4 regions of the Providencia stuartii genome follow, and region 2 is predicted to be linked to each of the others. Evidence: predicted binding sites of a transcription regulator. Region 2 holds the regulator's gene; each other region holds the start of a gene.

Region 1 (7,862 bases), 1.8 Mb from region 2:
AGTATGATGGAAATCTGTTGAATACTGGGTTTGATATCAGGCGGGTTATGCAACATAAAAAGAAGCCAATATTTATTGAAACTGCAATACAAACCATAAACCCACCTGTTAATGATGGGTTCTACTGAATAATTTTATTAAATACAGCTACCCGTCAATATGACATCGGCAGCACAACGCTTCCCATTGGCAAATTGACACACCGCCGTCTGAGCACCATCCAGTTCTAAGTTAAGTGAAGGTAGTCCACCCGCTGAAACACAGGCTTCTTGGGCTTTAGGTCCTAAATTAACCACTTGTTGTGCATATTGGGATGCCGAGCGATCGACTTGCACTGTATTCATCGAATCTGAGCTAGAACACCCCGCTAAAATAAGTATTGTGCTACCTAGTAAACCTTTAACAAAAGTAGAATTAAGCAGGTTACTGATTTTTCTATTCATTCTATACTCCGCTTATGATGATTTCTGCTTCCTGAATCAGTGAACACTGCTTTTAGAAAACAGATTAATGACCAACACACCAACGATAATTAATAGCATACCAATAATTGCTGGTAAATCGAGCTTCTGCTGATAAATAAATATCGCCGCGATAGACACCAATACGATACCTAAACCCGACCAAATGGCATATGCGATCCCTAAAGGTATTAACTTAACAACCTGTGATAGCCCCCAAAAAGAAACGGCATAGCCAATCACCACAATCAAGGACGGCCAAAAACGACTAAAACCATCGGATGCTTTTAATGTCGTTGTTGCTATCACCTCTGCGATAATAGACATCAATAAAAAACCTAGCCCTTTCATCCGCTCATCCTTACTCTTTGAACTTATTAAAATAGTAGCGAATTTAGCATAGTTCGCGATCCCTGTAACGCACCCTCACATAAAAAAAGCCACAATAGAAATAATTCTATTATGGCTTTTTCACTTTTTCGTCGGAAATTTAGTGTAACGCAGTGGATGCTTGCAGCTGTTCGTTAAATGAGCCTTTATAACGCCTAAAAATAAAAATGCACCACACCAATGAAATCAATCCAAATATGGCCCCTACATAACCAATATTCGTCATTCCCATATGAACAATAATTTGATTACCTAATAAGGCGCCACCACCGATGCCAATGTTAAAGATCCCAGAGTAAATTGCCATCGCTAAATCTGTTGCATCAGGCGCTAAATCAATCACTTTGACCTGCATACCTAGGCCTACACACATGATTGCAATTCCCCAGAATAGGCTTAATAGAACCAGCCAGCTAACGTGGCCACTCACTGGCATCAATAATAATAAGCTAATTGTTAATACCGCTATCGCAATTGGTAAAAAGGATAATGTATATTTATGACTGTAACGACTAAATATCACACTGCCGACAATGCCTGCTGCACCAAAAATAAGAAGCAATAACGTTGCAAAATTCTGACTTTGTTGTGCTATTTCACGAACAAATGGCTCAATATAGCTGTAAGCGGCAAAGTGTGCCGTCACAACGATAACGGTTAATGCAAATAACCCCACTAATGCAGGACGTTTAAAAATCACAGGTAAACTTTTTAATGAGCCTGAATGTTCGCTTGGTAACCTAGGTAAGAAGCGAATTAGCGCAATCATCGTCAACAATGCGATAGCACCGATACATAAGAAAGTGACTCGCCAACCTAATAATTGTCCAATCACACGGCCAATTGGCAGTCCTAAAACTGTCGCTAATGCCGTACCGGTTGCAAGTAAGCCTAATGCTTGCGCTTTTTTACCTGCTGGTGCGACACGGATTGCCAAAGACGCGGTAATTGACCAAAACACCGCATGTGATAGAGCGATACCAACCCGAGCAATGATTAATACATCGAAATTCCAAGCAAAACCGGAAAGAATATGGCTAAGCACAAACACAATAAACAGTAATGCTAATAACTTGCGGCGTTCTATCTTACTGGTTAGTAGCATCAAGGGTAATGACATTATTGCGACTACCCAAGCATAAATAGTGATCATTAGCCCTGTATGCGCAACTGTCATATCAAAACTTGCAGCTATGTCACTCAATAATGCGACGGGAACAAATTCTGTAGTATTGAAAACAAATGCGGCGACTGCTAGTGCCACAACTCGGATCCAAGCTGTTTTTCTAGAAACCTGTGTCATTGTCTTGCTTACGCCTTTGTTGGTATCAGCAAATACTCATCCCCCAATCACAAAGTGATTGGTTAAAAACCAGAAGTCATGAGTTAGCTGAAATTTGATATTGCTTCGCTGACATAATAAGAAGCAATCGATTTTGTGTGAATTGTATCACATTTTTTCACCGCAGTTAAAGCCGCTCAATATCAAACCATCAATAAATAATGGCTCTATTTCTTATCGTTCTAGCCTCATCAATAATTTCGTGAGCGGTTAGGCCAATAGGACCGATACCTTTTTGTACCAATACATCTGCGGCTTTACCATGTAACCAAACGCCTGCCCGTACGGCTTGTTCTATTGGCAGCTTTTGTGCCAGTAAGCTACCAATAATTCCTGATAATACATCACCGCTACCTGCTGTCGCTAAACCACTGTTCCCCGTTTCATTACACCATGTTTGATTATCCGGAGCTGCAATGATCGTATGGTGTCCTTTCAACACCACCCAACAACCGAATCGTTGACTGAGCTGTTGCGCAGAAAAATGCCTATCTAATTGGATTTGTGCGACCGTTGTTTGTAGTAGTTTAGACGCTTCTTTAGGGTGTGGTGTGATGACTGTTTCTGACGAGAGTTTTACAGCTTCAGGGCGTTGTGCCAATAGATTGAGACCGTCAGCATCGATTAAAACGCGCTGATTTTGCGCTATAAGACGTAAAGAACCGTCTAGCAACATTTTCGCCTCGTGAGCAGTCCCTAAGCCACACCCTATGACCCAAGCCGTTGGGGTTTCACCATCCATAACATGACTCGCTTGGCGTAACATCAACTCAGGAGCCTGTTCCACTAAGTGTAATGCCTGTGGCTGCTGATTCAACCCAATGATGACTTTACCACAACCGCTTTTAAGCGCAGCGACCCCTGCCAATACACAAGCTCCCGTCATACCAACACAGCCACCTATAATATTTAGCGTTCCAAAAGTGCCTTTATGACTTTGTTCTGGTCTTGGTTGTACGAATATTGGAAACTGTTCTGCTAGCCACTGTTTTTCTTCTATCGTTAACATAATTGGCACTCCTTAAATTTTCGTACAGCGCGATGACGTAAATTATCTCTTCTTAATTTGAATAATTCATATTAAGCCATTCATTGATGGCACATTGGATAAACTTTCTATGATAGAATATTAGCAAATTTATCTTTCTTAAAAGGACGCTTTTTGATGAAAACACATTTTCCTACTCAGCCTGATGTTAATGAACTCGCGGCAGAAGTGACTTGTATTAAAAATCTGCTGGCTCATATGTTAAAAGCAATTGGTCAAGCAGATGCAGGTAAAATTTTAATTAAAATGGAGCGTGAAATTGCATCAATGGAAGATGAAAAACAAGCTGAAATTTATCGAAATACATTAGATCAAATAAAAGCAGGGTATCGCCAATAGATTATTTTAACGATTAGTGCTATTTAAGGGCGTTAATTTTTCAATTACACTTAAAACTGCACAAATAACTAAATATCATTTATTGAAATCGCTTATCTTTGATCTCGAATTAAACCATTCTTTATTCATTTAGCTCCCCCTTCAGATCCCTATGAAGGGGGCTTTTTTTTGCTTAAAATTAGGCTTTTACTTTCCCATCATAAATATCTTGGCAATGCTGAATATAGCTCTCTAATGTCATGTCGGCAGTTTTATTATCCTGTGCCCTTTGTTCTTCAAAGGCCCATACTTTAAAATTTTGCCCTAAATTGGCACCAGACATACCAACTTCTTTATACATACGATGATAAAAACCATTTGGAGATTGATAGATTTCAAATTTAAATGGCACTAAACGAGCTGGGTTTTCAACTGTCGCAAATTCATTACCAAATACCAGCGTTTTCACAAGTATATCCATTTTCTATCCTTATAACTCATTCACTATTAAAGCCTATTGGCCTATTACCCGTATCCATCATAGACTATTCATCGATTTACAGCCTAAGAAAAACTACGCTATTTCACTTAGAGAATACACTATTTTGATTTATATTAAATTAATGCCCGTAACTAATTTTTTATTTTCAAATAAAAAGCCCGCGGTGATTAATTCAACGCGGGCTTCTGTCTAATTTAGAGCATCAATTATATCATTGCGACTCTTCGACTATTTTAAGTATTCACCTGAACGTAGTGCTTCAATACGTTTATCCAATGGAGGGTGCGACAAGAACAGTTCATTGAATGCTTTACCACGTCCATTAATACAGAATGCCATTAAACGCCCTTCTTCTTGTGGCTCATAGCTCGTTTTCAAACGCTGTAATGCTGCAATCATTTTTTCTTTACCAACGAGTTTTGCAGAGCCTGCATCCGCATGGAATTCACGATAGCGCGAGAACCACATGGTGATAATACTCGCTAAAATACCGAATACGATTTCTAATACCATCGAGACAGCAAAGTAAACCATTGGGTTACCATTACTGCTTTCACTTTCTTCATCGTTGCTCGACATAAAACCAGAAACAAACTGAGCAATAATACGTGAAATAAAGATAACAAACGTGTTTACAACACCTTGTAACAACGTCATTGTGACCATGTCACCATTAGCAATATGGCTGATCTCATGCGCAATAACAGCCTCTGCTTCATCACGGCTCATATTTTCTAACAACCCAGTGCTTACCGCTACCAGCGATGCGTCACGGCGAGCACCTGTTGCAAATGCATTAATATCAGGAGCATGATAAATAGCAACTTGTGGCATTTGAATACCGACTTGCTGTGCCTGACGGCTCACCGTATTCATCAACCATTGTTCAGTTTCATTACGTGGTGATTCAATAACTTCGCCACCAACGGACTTAAGCGCCATCCATTTTGACATTAATAACGAAATAAACGCACCACCGAAACCAAACAGGCCCGCCATGATCATCAGACCTTGAACACTGCTTCCTTTAACACCCGTCAAGGTTAAGATTATCCCAAACACAAACATAACTGCTAAGTTTGTGAGTAAGAATAAGGCTATTCGCATCATATTTTTTTGTTTCCTTGGTAAAAATAAATATCACGAAGAATTTACTGTATAAATAAGGTTTTTTCATACTTTTTCAAGTGGCTTAACAAGAAAAAACCAAAAATTAACATAACTTTACACACATCATAAAAAAGGCCAGCTTTTGCTGGCCCTGACTATAATCTATTGTATAACCAATTTATTTTTTATTGGTTAATAGACTGGTCTCAGGATGAGCAAGATCAATCGCAATTTTAACTGTTTCGTCTAAATATGGGTCTGGCCCTTCGTAATCTTTAGGTAAATCATCTATAGACTTCAGCAATGGTTTACCCTCTTTTGCATAACGTTCATTTATACGTTTCAGTTTAGTGGCTTCAAGCTCATTATCTTCCTTCAAACGCTGGGCATAATTCAGCGAGATGAGATTTTTACTCTCTTTATTCGCTTTATAATGCGCAATGTCTTCATCGATATACTTGAACTCCGTATCTTTGCTAATACGCGCTAAGTGTTTCGTTTTGAGTTCAGACACATCCTCAGTAATATCCCCTACCTTGCTGTAATTAGCAGGCGGAATACTATCCCATGGTAGCGCATTGTCTTCAAAGCTCTCACCTGTTTCAGCAGGATCTTGCCCTGTTGGCATAACAATATCAGGTGTTACCCCTTTACGTTGCGTACTCCCACCATTCACACGGTAGAATTTCTGGATAGTATATTGGACAGAACCCAGTGCTGGCCATTCAGGTTTTAGCATTTGATCATAAACACGGCTTAAACTACGGTGTTGTTGTACTGTACCTTTACCAAAAGTCGGTTCACCGACAATCAAAGCACGTCCATAATCTTGCATTGCCGCCGCAAAAATTTCTGATGCTGAAGCACTAAAACGGTCGACGAGCACGACCAACGGCCCTTTGTAATAAATGACATCATCATCATCGATATCTTGACGAACCTGACCATTATTATCACGAACCTGAACAATAGGCCCTTTAGGAATAAATAAACCGGATAACGCTACGGCTTCGGTTAATGCGCCGCCACCATTACCACGCAAATCAATAATCAGTGCAGACACATTATCCTTGGCCATTTTTTGCAGTTGAGTTTTCACATCATTGGTCAAACCAACATAGAAGCCAGGAATATCTAAAACGGCAACTTTCTCTTTACCCACATTTTTAATTGTTAGCTTAACCGCTCTATCTTCCAAGCGGATTTGTTCGCGAACAATAGTCACGATATGCGGTTTAGCCCCTTTCGTGTCGGATAACACTTCTAAGCGAACTTTGCTGCCTTTCGGCCCTTTAATCAAAGCCACCACATCATCAAGACGCCAGCCAACAACATCCACCATGGGTTTACCCGTCTGACCGACACCAATAATCTTATCGCCGACTTTTAACTCTTTGCTTTTCGCGGCTGGGCCACCGGCAACTAAAGAATTAATCACTGTATTCTCATCGTCTTGCTGTAATACAGCCCCAATACCTTCAAGCGACAAACTCATTTCAGAGTTAAATTGCTCAGTATTACGAGGAGAAAGGTAACTGGTATGAGGATCGATTTCTCGAGCAAATGCATTCACGATCAACTGAAAAACATCCTCACTTTGCCCTTGTGTTAAACGTCTTAGCGCAAAATTATAGCGTTTAGTCAGTTTTTCTTTGATCTCTTTATCGTCTTTGCCCGATAGCTTCAGGTTCAGCCAGTCATACCTAACTTTTTGATCCCAAAGTTTATCTAATTCTTGTTTGTCTTTTGGCCAAGGCATCTTGCTACGGTCGACTTCAATTGAGTCTGTGGCATCAAAATTCATTGGCTGATCAAGACGCGCTAGCGCATATTCAAAACGTTCAAAACGTCTTTTTTGCGAAAGGTTGTACAGGTCATAGAACTTATCCAGTTTTCCATCTTCAAGCCATTCACCGACTTTCGCTTTGTCTTTTGCATACTCATCAATATCAGACTGAAGCAGAACATTATGACCGTAATCCAACATATTCAGATAACGATCAAATATTTTACCGGAGAATGCTTCATCCAAATCAAACTGGCGATAATGTGAACGAGTAAATCGAGACGTTACCCTTTCACTGACGGTGCCATGCTGAGTGTCCTGTTTTAAAACAGGTAACTGAGCAGCAGTGACCGGAGTCACTGCTTGAGGATTAGCAATTGCACTACCAAAAGTGGCAACACTAACAACTAATGCAATTTTTAAAAGTTTGTTCATGCCCTGATTGACCTCCGTATCAGAACTTTAAATGTTCCGCGCGCACAATCATTGCCATTCCTGTTGGCAACTGAACTCTGACACCGTCTTTTGCAATTTCCAGCACAGACGCTTCCATCAGACTAGTACCAACTTTCACTTTCAAAGTCTGACCGACTTGAAGTGCGTTAATATCAGTCACTGATTTCAGTTTTTGTTCTGGAGATGCTGCACCGCTACGGCGCTGAGGTTTAGTCGAGGAGTTTTGTGGGCGTTCTTTATTTTCTGACTGACGATGGCGCGGTGCATTTTCTTTTGCAGTTACCGGCTTACGGGTGTTTTTATCACCTGATTTTTTGGCAGCGGGTCGTTTTTGCGCTTTTTGCTCTGCACGTTGCGCTTGAACTCGAGCTTTTGCCTCAGTCAATTGTTGACGTGCATGAGTAATATGCTCCGCCTCTAATTCACCACAATCATTACCATCTAAGTCA
Region 2 (7,862 bases):
TTAAAGGGTTAAATAGGCCGCTTACAGTAACTCGTTATCATTCCCTCGTCATTGCCGCGGAAACATTGCCAGCATCTTTTGATGTGTCCGCATGGTCACTGAATAACGGTGATGTGGATGAAATTATGGGAATACGTCATAAAACCCTACCAATCGAAGGTGTTCAGTTTCACCCAGAAAGTATTTTGAGTGAGCAAGGTCATGATCTACTGAATAATTTTCTAAAATACTAGACGTTGCTTATTTCAACAAAAAAATAAAATTCACTTCATCACTCGCTTAGCTATTGCTCTTTTGTGATTTTTTATTCATATTTATTGCTTATATTTTCACTTAAGCACTAAGCAAAAGCAGGTGAGGGGTATGAAAGAACAACAAGCAGTAAATCGGCAGACCTATGATGAGGTGATGTTACCTATTTATTCTCCGGCAGAATTCATTCCTGTTCGTGGGGAAGGTAGCCGAGTTTGGGACCAGCAAGGTAAAGAGTATATCGACTTTGCTGGTGGGATTGCGGTGTTAGCACTCGGTCATTGCCATCCTGCTTTAGTTGATGCAGTTCGTGAACAGAGCGAAAAGCTGTGGCATGTGAGTAATATTTTTACCAATGAGCCTGCGCTAAGATTGGCTCAAAAGCTAATTGAAGCCACTTTTGCTGAACGTGTCTTTTTTGCAAATTCTGGTGCTGAAGCCAATGAAGCCGCATTTAAATTAGCGCGTCATTACGCTATCACTAAATACAATCCATATAAAACGAAGATCATCGCTTTTAAGCAAGCCTTTCATGGTCGTACCTTTTTTACCGTATCAGTTGGAGGGCAAGCCAAATATGCGGATGGCTTTGGACCAAAACCCGCTGATATTATTCATGTGCCATTTAATGACCTTGATGCGGTCAAAGCGGTCATTGATGAAAATACATGTGCGGTCGTATTGGAACCTGTACAAGGGGAAGGGGGCGTCACTGCTGCAACGCAAGCGTTTATACAAGGCGTACGTCAGTTATGCGATGATAATAAGGCTCTATTGGTCTTTGATGAAGTGCAAAGTGGTATGGGGCGTACTGGTAAGTTATTCTCTTATATGGATTATGGTGTGGCACCCGATATTCTGACCACTGCGAAAGCTCTTGGTGGCGGTTTTCCTATTAGTGCGATGCTGACCACCCATGAAATAGCGCAAGAAATGGGGCTTGGTACACACGGTACGACTTATGGTGGAAATCCGTTAGCTTGTGCTGTCGGTAATGCGGCGTTTGATATTATCAATACACCAAAAGTGTTGGATGGTGTCATCAAGCGACATGAGCTATTTGTTTCCCACTTGAATAAGCTCAATGAAAAATATGATATTTTTGCTGAGATCAGAGGGAAAGGGTTATTAATTGGTGCAGAATTGAAAAACCAACTCAATCATCGTTCGAAAGAGATTTTACAGGCGTGTGCCATTGAGGGATTAATGATGCTCAATGCTGGGCCAAATGTATTACGCTTTACTCCATCATTAATTATTTCTGAGGAAGAAATTAATAGTGGTATGAAAAAATTAGAAACAGTGATTGAAAACGTATTAAAAAATAAATAAATGTCTTTTACTCAAAGAGGTATTAACCTCTTTGAGTTTTTAACCATTGATGAGTAGATTAGATCATTATCTTTTTTTGTATAACCTTTCCACTGACGCCTGCTGATCCTCTAATGTCGCAAATGTTTTTCGAATAATAACAGGAGCATTTTGAGCATTATTTGGAGTAATCGTTTTTTTTATTTTACGAGAACTTTGCGTGCTTATATTTTTTGTGTGATTAATGCGGTTTCCCTTATTTTGTATTTGTTGGGGATCAGCCTTGTTGTGAGTCTCAGAAACGCAAAGGGATAATGCTATTTCAGTCAGACCTCTTTTAACTTGCCCATTTATAATGACGCGTCCAGTGCCTTGAGAATGAGAAGAGATGACATGAGCGGTCTGATGAATTGACTGTTCCTTTTTCGGTGGATTGAGTTCCTTAGTCGTGGTGGCTATTTTGAGGGGAATACGACTTCCTTTTTGATATGAAATTGGTTTCGGTTGAGTGAAGTGTTTAATAATGGTGTCTTTCTCGGATTGAGTTTGTTCTTTTTTATCCATATACCAAACTAAATCCAGTTCTGAATAGTTTGTACCAATAAGGCTTGCATTGAGTTCTGATTTTTTCAGGTAGAGCATTGAGCGATCTTTTAGAGATTCAGCAGAATAGCGATTAGCCTCTAATTTATCTAACACGTGATGACATTTAGATTTCAACTGCTCAAGTTTTTGTTGAAGATGACATTCAGACGTCGGTCTCTTCACATTTAATGGGGAGGTTGATTGGTTATCACAGATATGACGCTCATTTGTTTTAATCGTATTTTTTGACATGCTTGGTTTTAATGAATAGGAAAAGGGTAACGATAATGAGGGTAAAGAAGGGAGCTGGCTCTTATTGAGAATATTGGCGGTATTGATTGCCGCATCGATTTTAGTTTGCTGTATCTGACATGCGTTATCATCGTATTTTACGGGTGTCGATAAGGTGATTGAGGTTGGCTTAGTGCTATGTATTTCGTTAAGAAACTTATACTTTGCTTCTAGATTATTTCTTTTTATACGACATGATTCAGCGATTGTTTCAGTTGTCAGATTGCCACGTTTGAGCATCTCTGCATGAGCCGCTACTGTTTGGTTGATATATTTTACGGATGGGTGATGTTGACTTGTTTTCATTTTAATAAAACCTTTAAATAATAGTATATTAATTATTCTAGATTTTATTTTTTAGTGGATATGAATAATATAAAATAACGATACTTATGCTATTTGCTGGTTTTGTGGTGATATCGAAGGAAAATGGCTCTATATCAAAGATATAAAGCCATTATGCAATTGAGGTCAGACGAATTATAGGTTTATCGAGTACCGTACACCACGATAGTTTTACCATGCGCGGAGATAAGGTTTTGGTCTTCTAGCATTTTTAAGATGCGACCAACCGTTTCGCGGGAACAACCGACAATTTGGCCAATCTCTTGGCGTGTGATCTTAATTTGCATTCCATCTGGATGCGTCATCGCATCGGGTTGTTTCGCTAAATTAAGTAGCGTTTGAGCAATACGGCCTGTGACATCAAGGAAAGCCAGATTACCGACTTTTTCTGATGTGGTTTGTAGGCGGCTTGCCATTTGCGCGGAAAGGCGCATAAGGATATCAGGGTTAACCTGAATAAGCTGACGAAATTTTTTATAAGAAATTTCAGCGACTTCGCAGGCACTTTTTGCTCTGACCCAAGCTGAACGTTCTTGCCCTTCTTCAAATAACCCTAGTTCACCAATGAAGTCTCCCTGATTTAAATAGGAGAGGATCATTTCTTTGCCTTCTTCATCTTTGATTAAAACAGCCACTGAGCCTTTAACGATATAGTAAAGGGTTTCTGCTTTTTCACCCTGATGGATCAGAGTGCTCTTGGATGGATATTTATGAATATGGCAGTGTGACAAAAACCATTCAAGAGTAGGGTCTGTTTGTGGCTTGCCGAGAACCATTAGCGTTATCCTCTGTATGTTAATACAGCCATTCGGTTAATCGTCACCAGAATAGCTGGTTTTTTAAAGTCACTAGCTTAGCATATTAATTCGCATTATAGAGCAAGTTAATACCAACACTATAATATAATCAATTGAAACCTTGAGTTTTGATCTTAACCCTATCAGGTGGAACTTTGTTTGTAACATATTAAACTCAGAAAGTCTTGTTTTTATCGATTCAGCATCATAAAGCGCCTATTTGATTGAAAGGGTTTATGTAACAATGTAATCTTTTAGATAAACTTTTTCCTAGGGGAATAAAATATGGAAGCAAGAGTTAAATGGGTTGAAGGGCTCTCTTTTTTAGGCGAATCGGCTTCAGGTCATCAAGTTATGATGGACGGTAATTCCGGTGATAAAGCGCCTAGCCCAATGGAAATGGTCTTGATGGCTGCGGGCGGTTGTAGTGCTGTTGATGTTGTTTCTATTTTACAAAAAGGCCGTAATGACGTGAGGGGTTGTGAAGTTAAATTAACGTCACAGCGTAGGGATGAAGCACCTCGTTATTTTACCCATATTAATTTGCACTTTATTGTAACGGGAACGGATTTAACGGAAAAAACGGTTGAACGCGCTGTTCAGCTTTCTGCTGAAAAATATTGCTCGGTCTCATTAATGTTAGAAAAAGCCGTCACTGTTACCCACAGTTTTGAAATCAAAAACCAATAATTTATTTATTAATTATATAAATTTTTTAATTTATGATGCTTATTTTAAATAATAATAAGCATCATTTATTATTAATCATGTTTTCTTTTTATGAGTTTTTCGACCAACGGTGTCATGATTAACTCCATCGCTAATCCTAATTTTCCACCTGGTACAACGATAGTGTTCATTGCGGATATAAAAGAACCATTTAACATCGCCAATAAATAAGGGAAGTCGATCTGTTCTAGCCCCCTAAAACGAATGACAATGAAACTTTCATCTTGTGAAGGAATCGCTTTAGCGGAAAATGGATTGGATGTATCGACAGTCGGTACACGTTGGAAATTAATATGGGTACGTGAAAATTGAGGGGTAATATAATTAATATAGTCACCCATTGAACGTACGACGGAATCCATGACGGCTTCTCGTGAATGCCCCCGTTCTGTTGTATCGCGGATCAATTTTTGGATCCATTCAAGGTTAACGATTGGAACCACACCCACTAATAAATCGACGTACTGTGCGACATCGTTTTCAGGCGTGACGACACCGCCATGCAAGCCTTCATAGAATAAAACATCACTATTTGCAGGTAAGGGTTCCCACGGTGTGAATGTGCCAGGCTGAAGCCCATAGGGTACAGCTTCATCATAGGTATGAAGGTATTTACGTGATTGACCTCCACCCTGTAAGCTGTAATCTAATAAGGTCTGTTCTAACAATGAAAAATCATTCGCTTCGGGACCAAAATAGCTGATGTGGCGGCCTTGTTCTCTTGCTTTGCGAATCGCCATATCCATTTCTGGACGCGTATAACGGTGGAAACTATCCCCTTCTAATGTTGCCGCTTGGATATTTAACTGATGGAATATTTTACGAAATGCTAAGCTTGTGGAGGTGGTTCCGGCACCACTAGAACCAGTAATTGCAATAATTGGGTGCTTTTTTGACATCATGGACTCCCTGTGCTGCGTTTGCGTCCATGCTTATTAAAATCATGAGCGAAACGGGTTTACGGGCGAAACTGACTTTTTGGCATAAAATTAACAGATTCATGTAATTCTGACCAGACTAGCACAATTTCTCCTGAAACTAACAGCCGTTTTACGTCGTCTACCTTTTGTTGTAACGACTTTTCATGTTCACCATAATCTGTTCCTTCACGTAAGACATAAGCTTCGATCAGGTTTTCTAAAGTGTCAGGGTCTAAATCTTTCCAAGGAATAATCATGACGTTTATTTACTTAAATATGCTGTTAACCATTGAGGAATACGTTTTTCTAACCACATTTCTGGTTTCCTAAAGGAACCGCTAACAAAACCAACATGTCCACCATGTTCAGTCATTTGATATTCGATATTCGCGGGTAAATGTGCTAAATCAGGCACGACATCAGGTGCCATAAAAGGGTCATCTTTGGCATGAATGATTAATGTCGGTTTGGTAATACGGGGTAACCTTGGTAACGCACTGCATTTTTGATAATAATCTGTCGCATTTTCGAAACCATGGATCCTAGCCGTGATCACATCATCGAACTCACGAATACGTTTTAGTTGCTTCAGTTGCGCTAAATTTAGGGGTAATGAACCTGGGTAACGCACCAGTTTGCGTGTGGCATTACGTTTCAATCCATTCAGTAAATAACGTTGATAGAATTGGGAAAACCCCTTTTCCATGCGAATCGAACAAGGTTCTAGCATCAAAGGAGCAGATACGACAACCCCTGCATCAAGGTCTGCCTCATCACCACTTTCCGCTAAATAGCAAGCAAGCATATTACCACCAAGAGAATAGCCAACAGCAGCGGTTGGAACATTTCCCCAAGTCTGTTTTAGCCAATGCAAAAAATACCGCGCATCACTGGTTTCACCTGAGTGATAAATCCGCTTTTGACGATTCGGTTCACCACTACAACCTCGGAAATGCATGATCACCCCTAACCAACCGTGATTCTGGGCGCTTTCTAACATGCCATGAGCATAAGGGCTTTTAAAACTACCTTCTAAGCCATGAAATATCACTAAACGCGGTTTATCGCGTGCCAGCTCAGGGGCTTCACTCCAAGCAAGGTCGATAAAGTCACCGTCAGGTAACTCAAGTCGTTGCCAAATAGGCTTAATTTTCGGTGTACGTCGAAAGATCCTTGGCAATAATGTTTGAAGGTGTGGATTCTTAGCCCAGTTGATTGGTCGAAAGTTTTCTGACATAGCCTTATTTAATTTAGTAATACCCTTGTGGGGCACATAACATACTGTTATTTTTTTGTGATGCAAGTGCACTTAATCGTTAGGATTGATTATAAATGAGTCTAGGACTAGTTTTTTCACTTTTTACGTTTCTATTTATTGCAGCAATAACACCCGGTCCTAACAACATGTTGTTAACATCAAGCACTGCCAATTATGGTTTCCGTCGCAGTGTTCCCTTATTATTGGGGATCATGTTGGGTATGCAGTCTATACTTTACCTTTCCGCGTTTGGTGTTGCAGCGCTTTTATTGCTTTATCCCGCATTACATATCGGCATGAAAATCGTTGGTAGTATATATTTATTGTGGTTGGCATGGAAAACCGCAACCGCCAGCTATTCACCATTGAAAACAGAGAGTACCGTTGCCAAAAACATCAAATGGTATCAAGGTGGGTTGTTACAATTTTTAAATCCAAAAGCTTGGATGATGGGGCTCGGTGCTGTCGGTAGTTATAGTCTCCCCGGAGAACTGTTTACTCAATCGATTATTATAATGAGTATTGCCGTGGTCATGGTTAATTTAGTGGCAGGGGTAATTTGGATGGCTGGCGGAGTCTTCATTGGCCATTTTTTAAGAAGCCGTCGTGCGTGGTTTATTTTTAATATAGTGATGGGACTATTAACGGCAGCTTGCGTCCTCTTGATTTGGCTTGAATAAAAATGTGCGGTAAACGGCAAAAAACCTTTATGAAGGGGGGAGCCTAATCATTGTGGCTCCCCCTATCATTTAATCCAAATCGATATTTTTGCTACCAAAGAAGTAAGTGAAAATAAATCCGCACACATAAGCGACGGCAATGCCACCGACATAAACCGACATACCTGCAAACACACCTTGGGCAGAGGTCATGAGCGGAATGGCAACTAAACCTGATGGGCCAAACACCGTGTTCAGTCCGACAGGTAAGCCCATCCAAGCAATTAAACCAATAAAGAAACCACCCGCAGCCCCCCCTAAACAGGCCGTCACGAAAGGCTTCACGCGTGGTAAGGTGACGCCATAGATCAGGGGTTCTCCAATACCAAGGAAGCCCGGAATGATGGCACCGCGAATTTGATTACGTAAAACCGAATCTTTTTTCGCTTTTGCATAGAGTGCGAGAGCGGCACCCACTTGCCCAGCACCCGCCATGGCCAAAATTGGGAATAATGAGTTGAAGCCTTGGGCATCCACTAAGGCAAAATAGACGGGAACAAATCCTTGGTGTACCCCAAACATCACGGCGATCAAGAATAAACCTGCTAATACGGCGGTTCCAAATGGATTACCATTGAGGTGCATAAATAGCCATGACATACCACTGAATAACCAGCTACCTAATGGCATGATGACCACATAAGCCGCCGCACCA
Region 3 (7,862 bases), 240 kb from region 2:
TAACATTACGCAGACCAAAAGAGATAGTGATACAATCAAAATAATTATCTGGGAACGGCAACTCCTCAGCATTAGCTTGAACATAGCTAACATTACCAACGATACCAAGGTCACGTAACTTTTCACGCCCCATTTTTAACATGGAATCATTGATATCAGCGAGAATCACTTCGCCTTTTTCACCGACAAGGCGAGAAAATTTAGCGGTTAAATCGCCGGTTCCACCCGCCAGATCTAGAACGCGTTGATTACGACGCACACCACTGGCTTCTATCGTAAAACGTTTCCAGACACGATGAATGCCAAACGACATTAAATCATTCATCAAATCATATTTTGATGCTACAGAATGAAAAACATTTGCTACTAGGCCAACTTTATCTTCTTTGCCTACTGTACGGAAACCAAAATCAATAGTTTCTTTTGTTGGTTCTGTCATTTCTATTATGCCTGTTTATAATTCAAACTTTTGTAGGAAGTGTAACAGCCTTTGAGGTAAAACCCTATCAAGAAGTCTAAGATTCCGCACAATATGGCTTATCTGACTTTTCAACTAATTGAGCGGAGATTGGCTGCTTTACCTCTACTCCCATTTCTTTAAAGCTTTCTGCTTGGCTAATCAAATTTCCTCGGCCTTCTGCTAGCCTTTTCATTGCTGATTGGTAAGCCTGATCTGCTTTATCTAAGCTGGCGCCTAAAAGCTGCATATCCTCGACAAAAAGGCGCAACTTATCATACATTTTCGCTGCTTTTGTCGCAATTTCTTGCGCATTTTGTCCTTGTCGTTCGTACCGCCATAAGTTATTGATTGTTCTCACTGCAACCAATAAGGTAGAAGGACACACTAACATGATATTCTGTTTTATCCCTTCATCAAGTAACTCAGGCGATTCTTTTAAAGCTAACAAATACGCAGGTTCAATCGGAATGAACATCAAGACATAATCAAGGGAGCGTATTCCTGGTAATTGGTGATAATCTTTACGGCTTAAACCACGCATATGATTACGAATTGAAGCGACATGATTTTTGAGTGCATAGGCTTGTTCTTCAGGATCTTCACTATTGAAATAGTTTTCATAGGCGACTAATGACATTTTAGCATCAACAATGACGTCCTTGCCTTCAGGTAGGCGAATAATCACATCGGGTTGATAACGGCTATTGTAGCTTGTGTTTATACTCACCTGTGTCTCAAACTCACTACCTTGACGTAAGCCAGAAGCTTCAAGGATACGAGTCAAAATCGTTTCTCCCCAATTCCCTTGAATTTTATTATCACCTTTGAGAGCACGCGTTAAATTAACGGCTTCTTTCGTCATTTGATTGTTTAACTGTTGTAATTGACGAATTTCATAAGCCAAGGTGTGCCGTTCTTTAGCCTCTTCCCCAAAACTTTGTTGAACTTGCTGGCGGAAACCTTCAAGTTGCTCACGAAATGGTGACAGCATGGCGATTAAGCTTTTCTGTTGCTGCTCTGACACTCGTCGTTCACTTTGTTCGAAAATACGGTTTGCCAAATTTTCAAATTGTGTAGTCAGCCGCTGCTCACTATTTTGCAATAGCCTTTGTTTTTCTTCGTTAGCTAATTGATTTTGTTCAAAACGTGTGGTGATTTCCCGTAGTTCAGCTTCCTGCTCACGGTTAATGTCTCGCAATGTACGCAGCTCTTGATCAAGACGCTCATACTCCATTTTCCATTCAGAAAGATGGATGTTTTTTTCATCGCTTGCCGCAAGCTGACGGTTAACTTGTTGGAGTTCTTGTTCTTTTTGGCTCAATTTTTGTGCAATAGAAAACCAGACAGCCAAACCGCCAATTAAAATACCACCGAGGGCACCAATAACCCCATATAGTAGAGAGGTATCCACTGTTAAATCCTTACATTACGTGATCCAATGTAAAGTAATCGGATACTGTATATCTGTCCAGAAGTAATTTGAAGTAAGCCATAAATTGCGAACAGCTTCGCAGCTTATCCCATCCAATGAGCCAACCAACGTAGGCCAAAAGCGCCTGGCGCTAATATACCGAATGCCCATATCATCGCAGAAACAATATTCGCGATCTGAAAGTAACGTTTCGGCATTTTACAAATGCCTGCAACTAAAGGCACTACGGCTCTAAATGGTCCAAAGAAACGTCCTAAAAATACGCTCCAGATCCCCCAACGATTAAAGAAGTGCTGCCCGCGATCTATCATCTGTGGTTTACGAGAAATAGGCCACATTTTACGAACATTGTCTTTGTAGTGAAAACCAAACCAGTAAGAAAGCCAATCACCAAAAAACGCGCCTAATGTCGCGGCAAGCCATACAGGCCAAAATGTGATACCGCTTTCTCCGATTAAAGCCCCTAAGCCAAGTAAAATGACGGTCGCAGGTAACAGTAAGGATAAAAATGCTAAAGATTCACCAAAAGCGAGAAAGAAAATGATTGGTAGTGCCCATATTTCATGTTCACGGGTAAACTCAGTCACCGCATGGACTATTTCATTTAGTGTCACCGTCATTTCTCCCTTAATGATAACTTGGTGAGTACATTAACGAATATGTAATAAACCAATATTAAACTAACTATTCGATAAAATAGCTTTGCAGCACGCTGCGACCAGACTTATCCAAACCAAAATCCGTCTCTAACCACTTATCAATGCTGCCATAATGATTATTTATACTATTTATCGCTGTCAGTAAAAACTCTTCGCGTACTGAATAGACATATTCAAACTTCTTCACTGCGCTTTCGCTCATTCTCTGGGCGTGTTCTTCCAGTAAATGCTTGCGATATGGGGCCAACGTTTCGTTTGTTAGCAAGTAATCTTCCATGACGGTGTCTAAATCAGCGCCAAGTGCAAATAGTACTAAAGCTGAACCAACGCCGGTACGATCTTTACCAACGGCACAGTGCTGAACGATACCGCCTTTTTCTGGCTGCTTTAGCATATTCACCAGTTGATGATAAGCTGGATTATTTAGCGGCAGCAGTTCGTAAAGACGGTTCATGAAAATTTTAGGATCAAATTTTTCAAGGAGTTCAGGGGTTAATTTATCAAGATCAGCACTCACCTCTTTAGCCATAGGGTTTGCGGGTGCATTAACATAATGAGCGCCATCCCAAACAATATCTGGTTTTGATTTAATTTCAGCAACATCGCGATAATCTAATATCTGATAGAGATTTTGATCTTGTAAAATGATCAAATCCTCTTCAGTTAAATGGTTGAGAGCCCCTGAGCGAAACAATAAACCTGACTTAATTTTATTACCATTCGCTAATTTTTTCCCACCAAGGTCACGGAAATTAACGCCGCCTTTAAGAGGCAATACTGAAGGGTGCAAATAAGGTGTTTTGGTCATCATCTTCTTACCTATAATGTTGATTGTTCTCAAAACCATAACAGATTATGCCTCGAAAAAAATCAGAAAAAATACCTGCAATTAAGCAGGCATTAATAAAATGAGCGATAAAGATGAAAATAAACCAAGAGAGAAAGTGAACTGGGCTCGTCTACTGTTTATTCACAACCGAGTGAAAGCGTAAGTAAACGAGCCAGTAATGACGTAATTAAAGTAGGCGACGAGCAGCCTCAACCACAATACTCAACACATTACCTTCTGTTTTCTTCAGCAAGGCTTCATTAGGGATTTCTTGTTGGGTACGGTTAACAATCACACCAGCGACCATACCAGCCCGTAAACCTTGGCTTGAACACATAGTCAATAATGTTGCAGATTCCATTTCATAATTCATGACACCCATATCTTGCCATTCTTTCATTGAACCTCTGAAATGGCGCATCACACGGCCTGTATAGGTATCGTAGCGTTCTTGTCCTGGATAGAAGGTATCAGAGGAAGCCGTCACCCCCACATGGACGGTCGCCCCCGCTTCTTTTGCTGCATCATAGAGAGCATTTGTACATGTAAAGTCAGCAACCGCAGGGTATTCAAGAGGTGCAAAGTGCTGGCTCGCGCCATCCAGTCTTACCGCGCCTGTCGTCACCAAAACATCACCTACATTGATGTTTTCTTGGATAGCACCTGTTGTACCAATACGTAAGAAAGTACGGATCCCTAACTGTGCTAATTCTTCTACAGCAATCGAGGTAGAAGGACCACCGATACCTGTAGAACACACAATCACGGCTTTACCATCAAGCTCACCACGCCAAGAGGTGAACTCACGCAGAGAAGCGAGATGTACTGGGTTATCCATCAAACGTGCGATTTTCTCAACGCGATTCGGGTCACCGGGAACAATAGCAACAGTAGCACCCTGCAAGTCACTCTTTTTTAAGCCTAAGTGGAATACGTCAGACATATCAAACTCCTTTACACAATGGCATCATTGAATTTATACGTTAAGAGTAATATAGCGGTAAACCCCAAACAGTTTAGTGACATTAATCACCTTTAATGAAAATCGATATGTTTATGTTGCAAAATAAAGTGATTCAAGTCACACAAAACAAGCGGGTAGACCTAAGTATCCGATCAGTATAGACGATACCGAGAGGAGCACTGAAACAACACTTATAAAATTTGATTAGCTATGATGAGAAGTATTGATTGTTGTTAATGATATACAGCAAAGCCCCTATTTATACCTATAAATGCTAATCCAAGGCTGATTCATCGCATATTTTGCGTGACGCCTTGGTTGATATTGAAGGTGGACATGCCTTAGCACAAGATATCTTCATTGCCCCCGCTCGAGAATAAAAAAGCGCCATTCATGATTTGAATGGCGCTTTGAATTATTGGCAGAATAAAAGAGCGTTGGCTATCAGAGAACTACATCAAGGATTAGAACGCCCACCAGACCGATTGCCCAAGCTATCGTTGTTGGGATAGACCAGACCATCATCTGCTGTTTAACGTCCTTAATACCCATCATTCTATTCACAACCCAGTAAAGGCTGTCGTTAAAATATCCGAAGAATAATGACCCCATAGTTGCTGCTTGAGCAGCGACAAGTAGATTAATATCCGGAATTTGGCTAATGATTGGCGCAGATATTGAAGCTGCCGTGATCATCGCGACGGTGCCTGAGCCCTGAATTAAACGTACTAAGGTTGCGATAATAAATGGGATGAGCACAGGCGTGATCGGTAAGCTCGCCACATGCTCGGCTAAAATATTCCCCGTCCCACTATCACGTAGCACTGCGCCTAATGCACCGCCAGCACCTGTTACCAATAAAATGATACCCGCTGACTGTAAGCCTTCTTCCATACGGTCGATGACTTCTTCCTTTGTCGCTTTTGGCATCAATGTATAAACCGAGATTAACACACTGATCGATAAAGCGATTATAGGTGCCCCAAGGAATTGGAAGGTTTGGAAGTACCAATTATCATCCATACCTTGGAAAGTGTCAGTTTTCAGCAATAACCCATTAACTGCGTTAATAAAAATCAGCAAGATCGGCGTGACGATAGGCAATACAGATAAGAACAGGCTTGGTAACGGTTTATTTGCCTTTTCTTCCATATAACGATCGTGGATTTCTTTTAAATCGGCATTGTTGCTGTCATCAGGCATGAACTCAGGGTATTTAACCGCTAGCCATTTTGCGTAAAAAACAATACCAATCACGCAAGGCACCGCAAGGGTCATCCCCGTTAATATCATGGCACCAATATCAACACCAAAAATGCCTGCAACCCCCAAAGGACCTGGCGTTGGCGGTACAGTATGGTGTGTGACCACCAGACCACCCGCTAATGTAACACCTAGGGTTAACAAACTGCGCTTACCGTTCTTTGCTAACGCTTTCGCCAACGGATAAAGAATAACGAATGCCGAATCAACAAAAATAGGGATACTGACGATATAACCTGTAATAGCCAGCGCCCATTCTTCACGCTTTTTTCCTAACCAACGAATAAAACTATAAGCTATCTGTTCAGCAGCACCAGAAACTTCTAGCACCCTTCCCATCATTACCCCGAGACCGATAACAATACCGATGCCACCGAGTGTACTACCAAAACCTTTTGTAATGACAGTCACTGTTTCGGCCGCTGTTAATCCACCAGAAATACCGGCGATTGCAGCCGCAATCAACATGGCAAGTAACGCATGAATACGCGTTCGTAATACCAAGAAGATCAGGACAAATATGGCCACTGCGAGGCCAATAATAGGAATATAGGACATCGCTTATCCCCTATTGCTGTGAGCCGTGGTGAATGATGAACGAACGGATCGCATCAGCAAATGAACCATCTGCACGGAAGCCAAGGCCTAACGCACGGCTAATATCAAATTTGCCCGGCCAACTCGCGACGATACGGTTAATGGCTTCATCAGGTTCGAAACGAATAAGGTCAACAGCGTCTTGACCAGCGACATCGCGTAGCGCATCAATCATTCCTTGAACCGTTACGGTAATTCCCGGTAAGTTAACGGTACGAGAAAGGCCAAATTTCTCTGCTGAAATAGTTGCAGCATGGATGAAATTGCTCACCACGGTTTCTGGGCTAGACAGCCACAAAGCAAGTTCAGGTGAAACTGGGCAAACACTTTCAATACCATTTAATGGCTCACGAATGATCCCACTGGCAAATGATGAAGCAGCCTTGTTAGGCACTCCTGGGCGAACACTGATGGTCGGTAGACGTAACACACGTCCGTCAACATAACCTTTACGTGAGTAGTCGTTAACCATCAACTCACACATGGCTTTTTGAGCGCCATATGAAGATTGCGGATTCACAACACATAGGTCGGTGATCACATCTGGCAGCTCACCACCAAATACGGCTAAAGAACTGGTAAAGATAAACTTCATGGCCGGATTTTTAGCACGAGCCACTTCTAACAACTGACGTGTTGCTTCGAAATTCACTTTCATGCCTAAATCGAAATCACTTTCAGCATGGCTACTCACAATTGCAGCGAGGTGGTAAACCACATCGGTTTGTGCATCAATCAGTTGATCAGCAGCACCTGCTTGAGTTAAATCCGTTGCCACACAGCTCACTCTAGCATCTTCAATTGGGGATGTAGGGCACTGAATGTCCGCTAGAACGAGTTGGTCAAATTGAAAACCCTGGCTATTTTTAAGTAAAGCAGCGGCTAGCTGCTGACCTAAAAAGCCAGCGCCGCCAGTGATGATAACTTTCATTGTTATTCTCCTTGAAATAGCCTATTTCTGGCTATTTATCATTAGGTAAGATTTATTTATGTCTTTATTAAATGAAGTTTTATATTTTGTTCTGTTATCCGCTGCACAGCATCGTTTGGTAGTTGATCGTCGCAAATGATGTCATGCAATTGATTGAGTGGACAAACACGAAACATACCGTATTTGCCAAATTTACTACTGTCAGAAACCAGCACACAGCGCCGAGCAACATCTAGTAGTGTTTGTTTTATCTGCACTTTTTCTTCATGGGGCGTAGAGACACCATGTAGTAAATCCCAAGAGCTTGTACTAATAAATGCCACATCAACATTTAACGTTTTCAGCATCATCGCTGCGGTATTACCAACACACGAATGATTGCGTTTATCGACTTGCCCTCCCGTGTGATAGAGATTGAGTTGCGATTTATTCATCAAATACTGCATGATCGAAAAATCGTTAGTCACAATTGTTAAATTAAACCGTTCACCTAACACACGAGCGATTTCAAATGTGGTCGTTCCCGCATCGAGATACACCACTTGCCCGTCTTCAACGAGCGATGAGGCAAATTTACCTATCTCACGTTTACTGCGATGGTGTAGACGCGCTTTTTCACTCCAAGGTAACTCTTGGCGTAACGCATCGTTTAAACGAACACCACCGCTGATTGCGACCACCTTCCCTTCTTCTTCGAGCATGCGAATATCACGTCTTACCGTCATAT
Region 4 (7,862 bases), 410 kb from region 2:
CAGCACGTACTTCTTTTGCTGCATCTTCCCATGCTTTTTCACTATTTGCATGAATAATCGCTAATGGCGTTTGGCTATCAACGGAAGTTCCCAGTGCCGCGATATCGCTTAAACCAACACTATAATCAATCGAGTCAGTTGCTTTACGACGACCACCACCTAATGTCACCACAGACATACCCAGCGCACGGGTGTCCATTGCCGTCACAATACCGGATTTCTCCGCATACACGGCTTTGTGCAATACGGCTGTTGGTAAATACTTGTTATAGTTTTCAACGAAATCAGTTGGGCCTTTTTGAGCCGCCACCATACGACCAAAAATCTCTGCGGCTTGTCCATTATCCAACACCGCCTGCAATTTCTGGCGAGCTTCTTCTCTATTTGCAGCCAAGGATCCGGATACAAGCATTTCAACACACAGCGCCATCGTGACTTCGTACAAACGAGGGTTCCGGTATTCGCCGGTTAAAAATTGCACCGCTTCGCGGACTTCAACGGCATTACCCGCACTTGAAGCAAGTACTTCGTTCATGTCGGTCAATAAAGCCGTTGTTTTACAACCCGCACCATTAGCCACCTGTACGATAGACTCAGCCAACTGCTCTGATTTTTCATAAGTTGGCATAAAGGCACCTGACCCCACTTTGACGTCCATCACTAAGGCATCAAGACCTTCAGCTAATTTTTTGCCTAAAATAGATGCGGTAATCAGTGGAATAGAATCAACTGTTGCAGTGATATCACGCGTTGCATAAAAACGTTTATCAGCGGGTGCCAGTGAGTTTGTCTGCCCGATAATCGCAACCCCAACATTTTTGATAATGTCACGGAAACGCTCATCATCTGGGAAAATATCAAAATTAGGAATCGCTTCAAGCTTATCCAGCGTTCCTCCGGTATGGCCCAAGCCACGCCCCGAAATCATCGGCACATAGCCACCACACGCAGCAACCATTGGGCCTAACATCAAAGAGGTCACATCACCAACCCCGCCAGTTGAATGTTTATCAACGAGAGGGCCATTTAAATTGAGTGATTTCCAGTTTAGTACAGTGCCTGAATCACGCATTGCCAATGTTAATGCAACACGTTCAGCCATTGTCATATCATTAAAATAGATGGTCATTGCCAATGCGGCTATCTGACCTTCAGAAACAGAATTATCTCGTACTCCATTGATAAAGAAACGAATTTCTTCTTCACTCAGTACTTTACCATCACGTTTTTTACGGATAATTTCTTGTGCCAGAAACACGGTATGCTCCTTAATTCAAACAGAATCTAGGTAATCGCTTAATCACACTATTATTAATAGTTACTGCTTGATTTTTTAGTCTCAAAACCAAGTGTATTCAACAGATTAGCTAATAAACTTGATGCGCCAAAACGGAAATGGCGAGCATCGACCCAGTCTTTACCTAAAATTCTATCTGCTAATGCTAAATATTGAGCAGCTTCTTCAGCAGTACGAACGCCACCCGCCGGTTTAAAACCAACGGTTTTCGCTACGCCCATATCATGGATCACTTGCATCATGATTTCAGCACTTTCAAGAGTGGCATTCACCGGTACTTTACCTGTGGAGGTTTTAATAAAGTCCGCACCCGCTTTAATTGAGATTTCAGAAGCTTTGCGAATCAGTGCAGGATCTTTTAATTCGCCGGTTTCAATAATCACTTTCAGAAGGACATTGGCTGCCGCGCAAGCATCTTTGCACGCTTTCACTAAATCAAAACCAATTTTTTCATTACCAGCCATCAACGCTCGATAAGGGAAAACCACATCAACTTCATCTGCACCATAAGCAATAGCAGCACGTGTTTCCGCCAACGCTATCTCGATGTCATCATTTCCATGCGGGAAGTTAGTGACTGTTGCGATACGCACTTCGGGCGTACCTTGCTCACGCAGTGCTTTACGTGCAACAGGAATAAAACGAGGGTAGATACAGATAGCCGCAGTTTGGCCTGCTGGGCTTTTTGCTTGATGACACAACGCGATCACTTTTTCATCGGTATCGTCATCATTGAGGGTGGTTAAATCCATCAGATTCAGCGCGCGTTGCGCAGCAGCAGTTAAATCAGTCATAAAAAACTCTCCAACGTTGTGAATTCTGTCAGAACAACACGTTCTTTGTTGGCGAGCGGGCTTGGTTCCTTAAAGATGCTACTCGAAAACCCGAATGTAGCAGCTGAATTCCTTCTCACCGCACAATACCCTAGAGCACATTCACTCTGAGAACTAGCAGTCCATAGCAGCTAATTTATCGCTATTTGACCATGGAACTCGGCTATTTTGTGTGCTACAAATCACATTAATTGCCTGAACGTTACATTGTTAAATACAAATATGTGAACAATATCGCAATTATACGCTATTTAGTCTCAGTTTTATTCTCTCAAATGGCTTTTTTATGTCTTTTTTAGCCTTCCAATGCCATCAATACACTTGATTAAGCGTAGTTCAAAATTGACGGTATGAAATAAAAAGAAGAAAGAATATAACTGAAAATAATGAAAGAGAAAGGGCATTTGCCCTTCCTCAAAAAACGAGAGATTAAATTATTGCAAGTGTTAAGAAGAAGCCCGCAATAGTCGCACTCATTAAGTTAGAGAGCGTACCCGCCAGAACAGCTTTCATTCCTAAACGGGCGACATCACTACGACGATTTGGTGCCATACCACCTAAACCACCAAGTAAAATAGCCACCGAAGATAAGTTAGCAAAACCACACAGTGCAAATGAAATGATCGCTTTAGTATGATCGGAAAGTACCTGTTTGCCTGCCGCAAGAACATCTGCATCCGGTTTCATGTATTCACCGAAATTCATAAAGGCAACAAATTCGTTAACAACCACTTTTTGACCAATAAACGAACCGGCAACTGTTGCTTCACTCCATGGCACACCAATCAAATAAGCTATCGGCGCAAATACCCATCCCAGAATTAATTCCAAAGAAAGTTGTGGATAATGGAACAAGCCACCAACACCGCCTAAAATACCGTTAATTAGAGCGATCAAGGCGATAAATGCCAATAACATTGCACCTACGTTCAAGGCCAATTGCATCCCCGAAGCAGCACCTGAAGCAGCTGCATCGATCAGGTTTGCTGGGCGCTCATCTTCAGCAACCAACTCTGTCGCATTAACGTTATCACGCACTTCCTCAGTTTCGGGTACAAGCAATTTAGCGAACAGTAATCCTCCCGGAGCCGCCATAAACGATGCAGCAATCAAGTATTCCATTGGAACACCCATTTGCGCATAACCGGCCAATACAGAGCCTGCTACAGAAGCCAAACCACCACACATAACCGCAAATAATTCGGAATTGGTCATGGTCGAGATATAAGGACGTACAACTAATGGTGCCTCTGTCTGCCCAACAAAGATATTCGCTGTAGCAGATAAAGATTCCGTTCTGGAGGTACCAAGCACTTTTTGCAAGCCGCCACCCAATACTTTGATGACTAGTTGCATAATACCGAGGTAATAAAGAACCGCGATCAATGAAGAGAAGAACACAATGATTGGCAGAACACGTAAAGCGAAAACAAATCCACCACCGCCAAACAGTTCAAACATTTTGTCGGAAACAAGGCCGCCAAAAATAAAATTCATGCCATCTTGGCCGTAACTAATAACTTTAGAAACGCCATCTGACATCCCTTGTAATACGCGACGACCTGCTGGTACATAAAGTACAAATGCACCGATAGCGATCTGTATAAGAAAAGCCCCGCCAACAGTACGGAGTTTAATCGCTCGACGATTGCTGGAGAATAGTACGGCAATACCAATCAGTACTGCCATCCCAACCAGACTCATAATGAGTTGCATGGAAGTATCCCTGTTCACTTAATGCTAGATTGATGTAGAAAGGAAACTGGTAAGTTCCCTTGACTCTTTGTGCGATGATTATACCTAGTCCCTTCCAAGAACCCGCAATCTTCGTCACAAATACATAGTGTAATAAGTAACAAAAATTCAATTCTTGTGATTAAAATCACATTTAGTTATCGACATAATCTGAAAAGCACAAAAAGAGAGAATAATGAGGTGAAAAAATGCAGGGAATAAGCTAGCCAGATAAAATTTACCTCTCATAAAAACAGTGAATGCATCTGGCTTTTATTTGAACAGATTAAATAATGATAGGCTATTTATGTAAAGTTGCTGCGCAATTTCATCGGGACTTTCGTGGCGTAGTTCACATAACGACTGAAAAATCTGTTGAATACGCTCAGGACGATTTGGCTCACCTTGAAAGCCAGACACAGGCATATCTGGGGCATCGGTTTCAAATACCAATGAGGTTAGGGGTAATTTGGCGATCGCTTGACGTGTTTTATTTGCTCTTTCATAAGTAATGGTACCGCCAACACCAATGAAATAGCCTAATTTAATAAATGCTTGAGCTTGTGATAGGCTGCCTGCAAAACCATGAATAACACCGCATGCAGGTACAGGGTAGCGACGTAACAATGCAGCCAGCGGGTCATGACTTTTACGCGAATGTAAGATGACTGGCAGATCAAACTGCTTAGCTAATTTTAGTTGGGCGATTAACACTTGCTGCTGTAAATCAAACAACGGTTCTTGCATATAGAGATCAAGACCAATCTCGCCAATAGCAACACACTTAGCGTGATTCTGTTGTAAATAACCTATCATTGTCTCCATATGTTGTTCTTGGAAGAGATTCAAGTACAGAGGATGAAAGCCAATAGCCGCATGCAGCTGTGAGTATCGCTGAGCTAAATGCCAAACTCGCTCAAAATTATCAACACTGACCGCCGGAATAATAATATCCGTAACCCCTGCCTTTTCCGCTAAGCAGAGGCTTTCATCAATCGCACCAACAAAAGGTGGAAAATCAAAGTGGCAATGGGTATCAATAAATCGGTTAGTCATTTTTTTTATTCAGCGGTTGCTCCGACTCCTCGTTTGCAGCCATCATGGCTCCCGTCATCATCGCCTGTGCCGTATCCGTTGCCTTTTTGGCTTTACGTTGAGCAACTAACTCAACATCATGTTTAGCATCAAAGATCGCTTCCGCGTAATCTTCTGCAATCTGTATTTCTTCATGGGCGGCGCTTTCAAAGCTAAAGCGATTTAATCCATTGTTATTCATTGTAAAACAATGGCCTAATGCAGCAATAAAGTAGCGCCCACAGCGACGCCCTAAATGATAGTCCTGATTAAGCGCTGACAACCGGCTCCCTAATGCACTACTTTTTAGTGGCGTGGAAGGATAGATTTCAAAAATCTGTAAGTCTCCCGGTGGGTTTTCAATAAACTCCTGTGTCCGGCGATAGCTTTTTAGATGAACTTTTAGCATAGCAGCCATTCGCTGTAAGCCATATTTTTCACCCTCCAGCCAACGCGTCATTCTCTTCACCCATTCGGGGGTAAAATACATCTGAGAAGGAACAGTACGGATCACCACAATCGTATCAGCGCCACGACGGTATGCTTCTTCAACAGGGATCGCCGCACTAATCCCTCCATCATGATAGAGAGTGCCTTCAAATTCGACGCCCATCCGATAAAAGCCCGGAATAGCACTAGAAGCACGAATGATATCTAACCATGTATCAGCGTTAGGTTTCAAAAATTCGGCTTCAAAGTCATCACTACGGCTGGCTCCCATATAGAATTCGCGCCCCGCTTCCATCAATTCAATCCCAGATTTGATCTGTAATGGTAGCTCTTTCGAGGTGCTTTCAACCAGCCAATCTAAATCAATAAGATGACCACCTCGAATAAAACGTAAGGGATTAAAAAAGAGTGGGCTTGTTGTATAACGGGTAATAACCCGCCGAGCGTAGCCATATTGACCACAAATATACGCAGAAAGGTTTTGCGCCCCTGCCGAAGTACCAATCATGATATCAAATGGATTAAAGCCTGTTTTTAAGAACTCATCCAATACACCTGCGGTGAAAATACCACGTTGACCGCCTCCCTCACAAATAAGGGCAGTCTTACCTTTATTGAGTTCATCGTAAAAAGCTAAAGGTTCAATGCTGCCAAGTGTCACTGATACATGTTTTCCCATATATGTCTCCTGACAGATCCTCTCTGCATCCCAATACTGCAATACACTTCGGCACTATCGCTAATTAAATCAATTTATACTTATCAATAATACAAAAACTGAACCTCACCAAGAGATCCAGTTTTCGACTATTAGCGAATAATGTTAGCGGATTAATGAACTCAATAGACGACTATTTGAGTGATTTACGCCAATTATATATCCATTAATTTGCTACGACTAAACCGTTTTGTACCGATTTTACACCATTAACCCTTGATACGACTTGTACAACCTTATCAATCTGGTCAGCGGATTTGACAAAACCAGAAAGGTAAACAACCCCTTTGACGGTTTTCACTGAAATAGAATTACTGTCTATGCCACTGGTTGTCAGTAGCTTACTTTTGACCTGAGCAGTGATAGAGGAGTCATCCATGTAGTTATCGGCACTATTCACACCACTAGAAATCGCTTCACTGGTGTCTTTTCCTGCTATATCAGCCGTTTTCACCGCGCTATCCCACGTTTCAGAGGCCTGCTCTTTTAATGGAGAGTTTGCTGATGAACTACATGCAAACAGAGCACCACTTAATCCAATGACAATGAAAGAACGTAACAGTGCTAAATTTTTCATCGGAACCTTCCTTATCGACTCTACTGCGATTTTAAATATTGAAATAAAAGCATTATCGTCAAATATGGCAGACAAGCCATTAAATCAATTAACGACACTTATATTACAATTGATAACTATAGACTATGGGAAAAACACCTTTAAATAAAGTAGATAAACGTAAAAGACAGAGCAATCTGCAATATTTAGATAAAAAAACAGGAGAGTATTCGAAAATAGATGCTTAGTTTGGGAAAACCCACTACAAAAAAAGGCATTTTCGTAGTGGGCTGAGCGATTAGGAAAAATTAATGCTCGCGAGTTTTACGGAATTTTACATCTGGGTAGCGTTCGCTGGTCAGATTGAGGTTTACCATTGTGGGTGCGATATAAGAAAGGTTATCGCCGCCATCAAGTGCGAGGTTTTGCTCATTCTTACGCTTAAATTCCTCAAATTTCTTCGCATCATCACACTCGACCCAACGCGCTGTTGATACGTTGACCGCCTCATAGATAGCTTCAACGTTGTATTCGCTTTTTAAGCGTGCAACAACAACGTCAAACTGCAACACACCGACAGCCCCAACGATTAAATCGTTATTGGTTAGCGGACGGAAAACCTGAACAGCACCTTCTTCAGATAGCTGGACTAAGCCTTTTAGCAGCTGTTTTTGCTTTAATGGATCACGCAGACGAATGCGACGGAATAATTCAGGTGCAAAGTTTGGAATACCGGTAAATTTCAGATCTTCACCTTGTGTAAAAGTATCACCAATTTGAATCGTTCCATGATTATGCAAACCAATAATGTCACCTGCATAAGCGTTTTCAACATGTGAACGATCACCCGCCATAAAGGTCAATGCATCCGAAATGACGACATCTTTTTTAATGCGTACCTGACGCAACTTCATGCCTTTTTCATAAGTACCTGAAACAATACGCATGAAAGCCACGCGGTCACGATGTTTTGGATCCATATTCGCCTGAATTTTGAAGACGAAACCTGTAAATTTCTCTTCGGTCGCTTCAACTTTACGCACATCTGTTTGACGAGGCTGAGGGGCTGGCGCCCATTGCACTAAGCCATCAAGCATATGGTCAACACCAAAGTTACCCAATGCAGTACCAAAGAAGACTGGGGTTAACTCACCCTCCAAGAAAGCCTCATGATCAAATTCATGAGAAGCCCCTTTTACC

The links. Region 2 encodes CRP, which controls carbon source genes, mostly activating them, when cyclic AMP is high. Its sites were predicted from a motif close to ATGTGANNNNNNTCACAT; they were not measured.
Region 1: P2E05_RS09355 (sugar transporter) is a predicted target of CRP. The motif match lies at 2,290-2,307, and genes of this name have one in related genera.
Region 3: udp (uridine phosphorylase) is a predicted target of CRP. The motif match lies at 4,450-4,467, and genes of this name have one in related genera.
Region 4: P2E05_RS03255 (NupC/NupG family nucleoside CNT transporter) is a predicted target of CRP. The motif match lies at 4,001-4,018, and genes of this name have one in related genera.

The regions. Positions count from the first base shown of each region.
Region 1 covers NZ_CP119546.1:2,138,866-2,146,727, reverse strand. The annotation lists gene P2E05_RS09365 (DUF333 domain-containing protein) at 138-443, opposite strand; gene P2E05_RS09360 (SMR family transporter) at 480-812, opposite strand; gene P2E05_RS09355 (sugar transporter) at 952-2,154, opposite strand; gene P2E05_RS09350 (NAD(P)H-hydrate dehydratase) at 2,345-3,202, opposite strand; gene P2E05_RS09345 (DUF2594 family protein) at 3,359-3,580, shown strand; gene P2E05_RS09340 (hypothetical protein) at 3,759-4,040, opposite strand; gene htpX (protease HtpX) at 4,290-5,171, opposite strand; gene prc (carboxy terminal-processing peptidase) at 5,350-7,392, opposite strand; gene proQ (RNA chaperone ProQ) at 7,412-7,862, opposite strand, start outside.
Region 2 covers NZ_CP119546.1:345,913-353,774, forward strand. The annotation lists gene P2E05_RS01495 (aminodeoxychorismate synthase component II) at 1-233, shown strand, start outside; gene P2E05_RS01500 (aspartate aminotransferase family protein) at 364-1,584, shown strand; gene P2E05_RS01505 (hypothetical protein) at 1,651-2,745, opposite strand; gene crp (cAMP-activated global transcriptional regulator CRP) at 2,928-3,560, opposite strand; gene P2E05_RS01515 (OsmC family protein) at 3,867-4,271, shown strand; gene P2E05_RS01520 (phosphoribulokinase) at 4,343-5,209, opposite strand; gene P2E05_RS01525 (YheU family protein) at 5,269-5,487, opposite strand; gene P2E05_RS01530 (hydrolase) at 5,493-6,467, opposite strand; gene P2E05_RS01535 (LysE family translocator) at 6,563-7,168, shown strand; gene murP (PTS N-acetylmuramic acid transporter subunit IIBC) at 7,238-7,862, opposite strand, start outside.
Region 3 covers NZ_CP119546.1:590,544-598,405, reverse strand. The annotation lists gene ubiE (bifunctional demethylmenaquinone methyltransferase/2-methoxy-6-polyprenyl-1,4-benzoquinol methylase UbiE) at 1-439, opposite strand, end outside; gene rmuC (DNA recombination protein RmuC) at 516-1,871, opposite strand; gene P2E05_RS02540 (DedA family protein) at 1,976-2,506, opposite strand; gene P2E05_RS02535 (tyrosine-protein phosphatase) at 2,577-3,359, opposite strand; gene udp (uridine phosphorylase) at 3,568-4,323, opposite strand; gene P2E05_RS02525 (GntP family permease) at 4,789-6,165, opposite strand; gene denD (D-erythronate dehydrogenase) at 6,176-7,135, opposite strand; gene P2E05_RS02515 (DeoR/GlpR family DNA-binding transcription regulator) at 7,192-7,862, opposite strand, start outside.
Region 4 covers NZ_CP119546.1:755,733-763,594, reverse strand. The annotation lists gene deoA (thymidine phosphorylase) at 1-1,258, opposite strand, end outside; gene deoC (deoxyribose-phosphate aldolase) at 1,312-2,091, opposite strand; gene P2E05_RS03255 (NupC/NupG family nucleoside CNT transporter) at 2,560-3,834, opposite strand; gene P2E05_RS03250 (TatD family hydrolase) at 4,138-4,920, opposite strand; gene P2E05_RS03245 (patatin-like phospholipase family protein) at 4,913-6,067, opposite strand; gene P2E05_RS03240 (BON domain-containing protein) at 6,273-6,683, opposite strand; gene prfC (peptide chain release factor 3) at 6,971-7,862, opposite strand, start outside.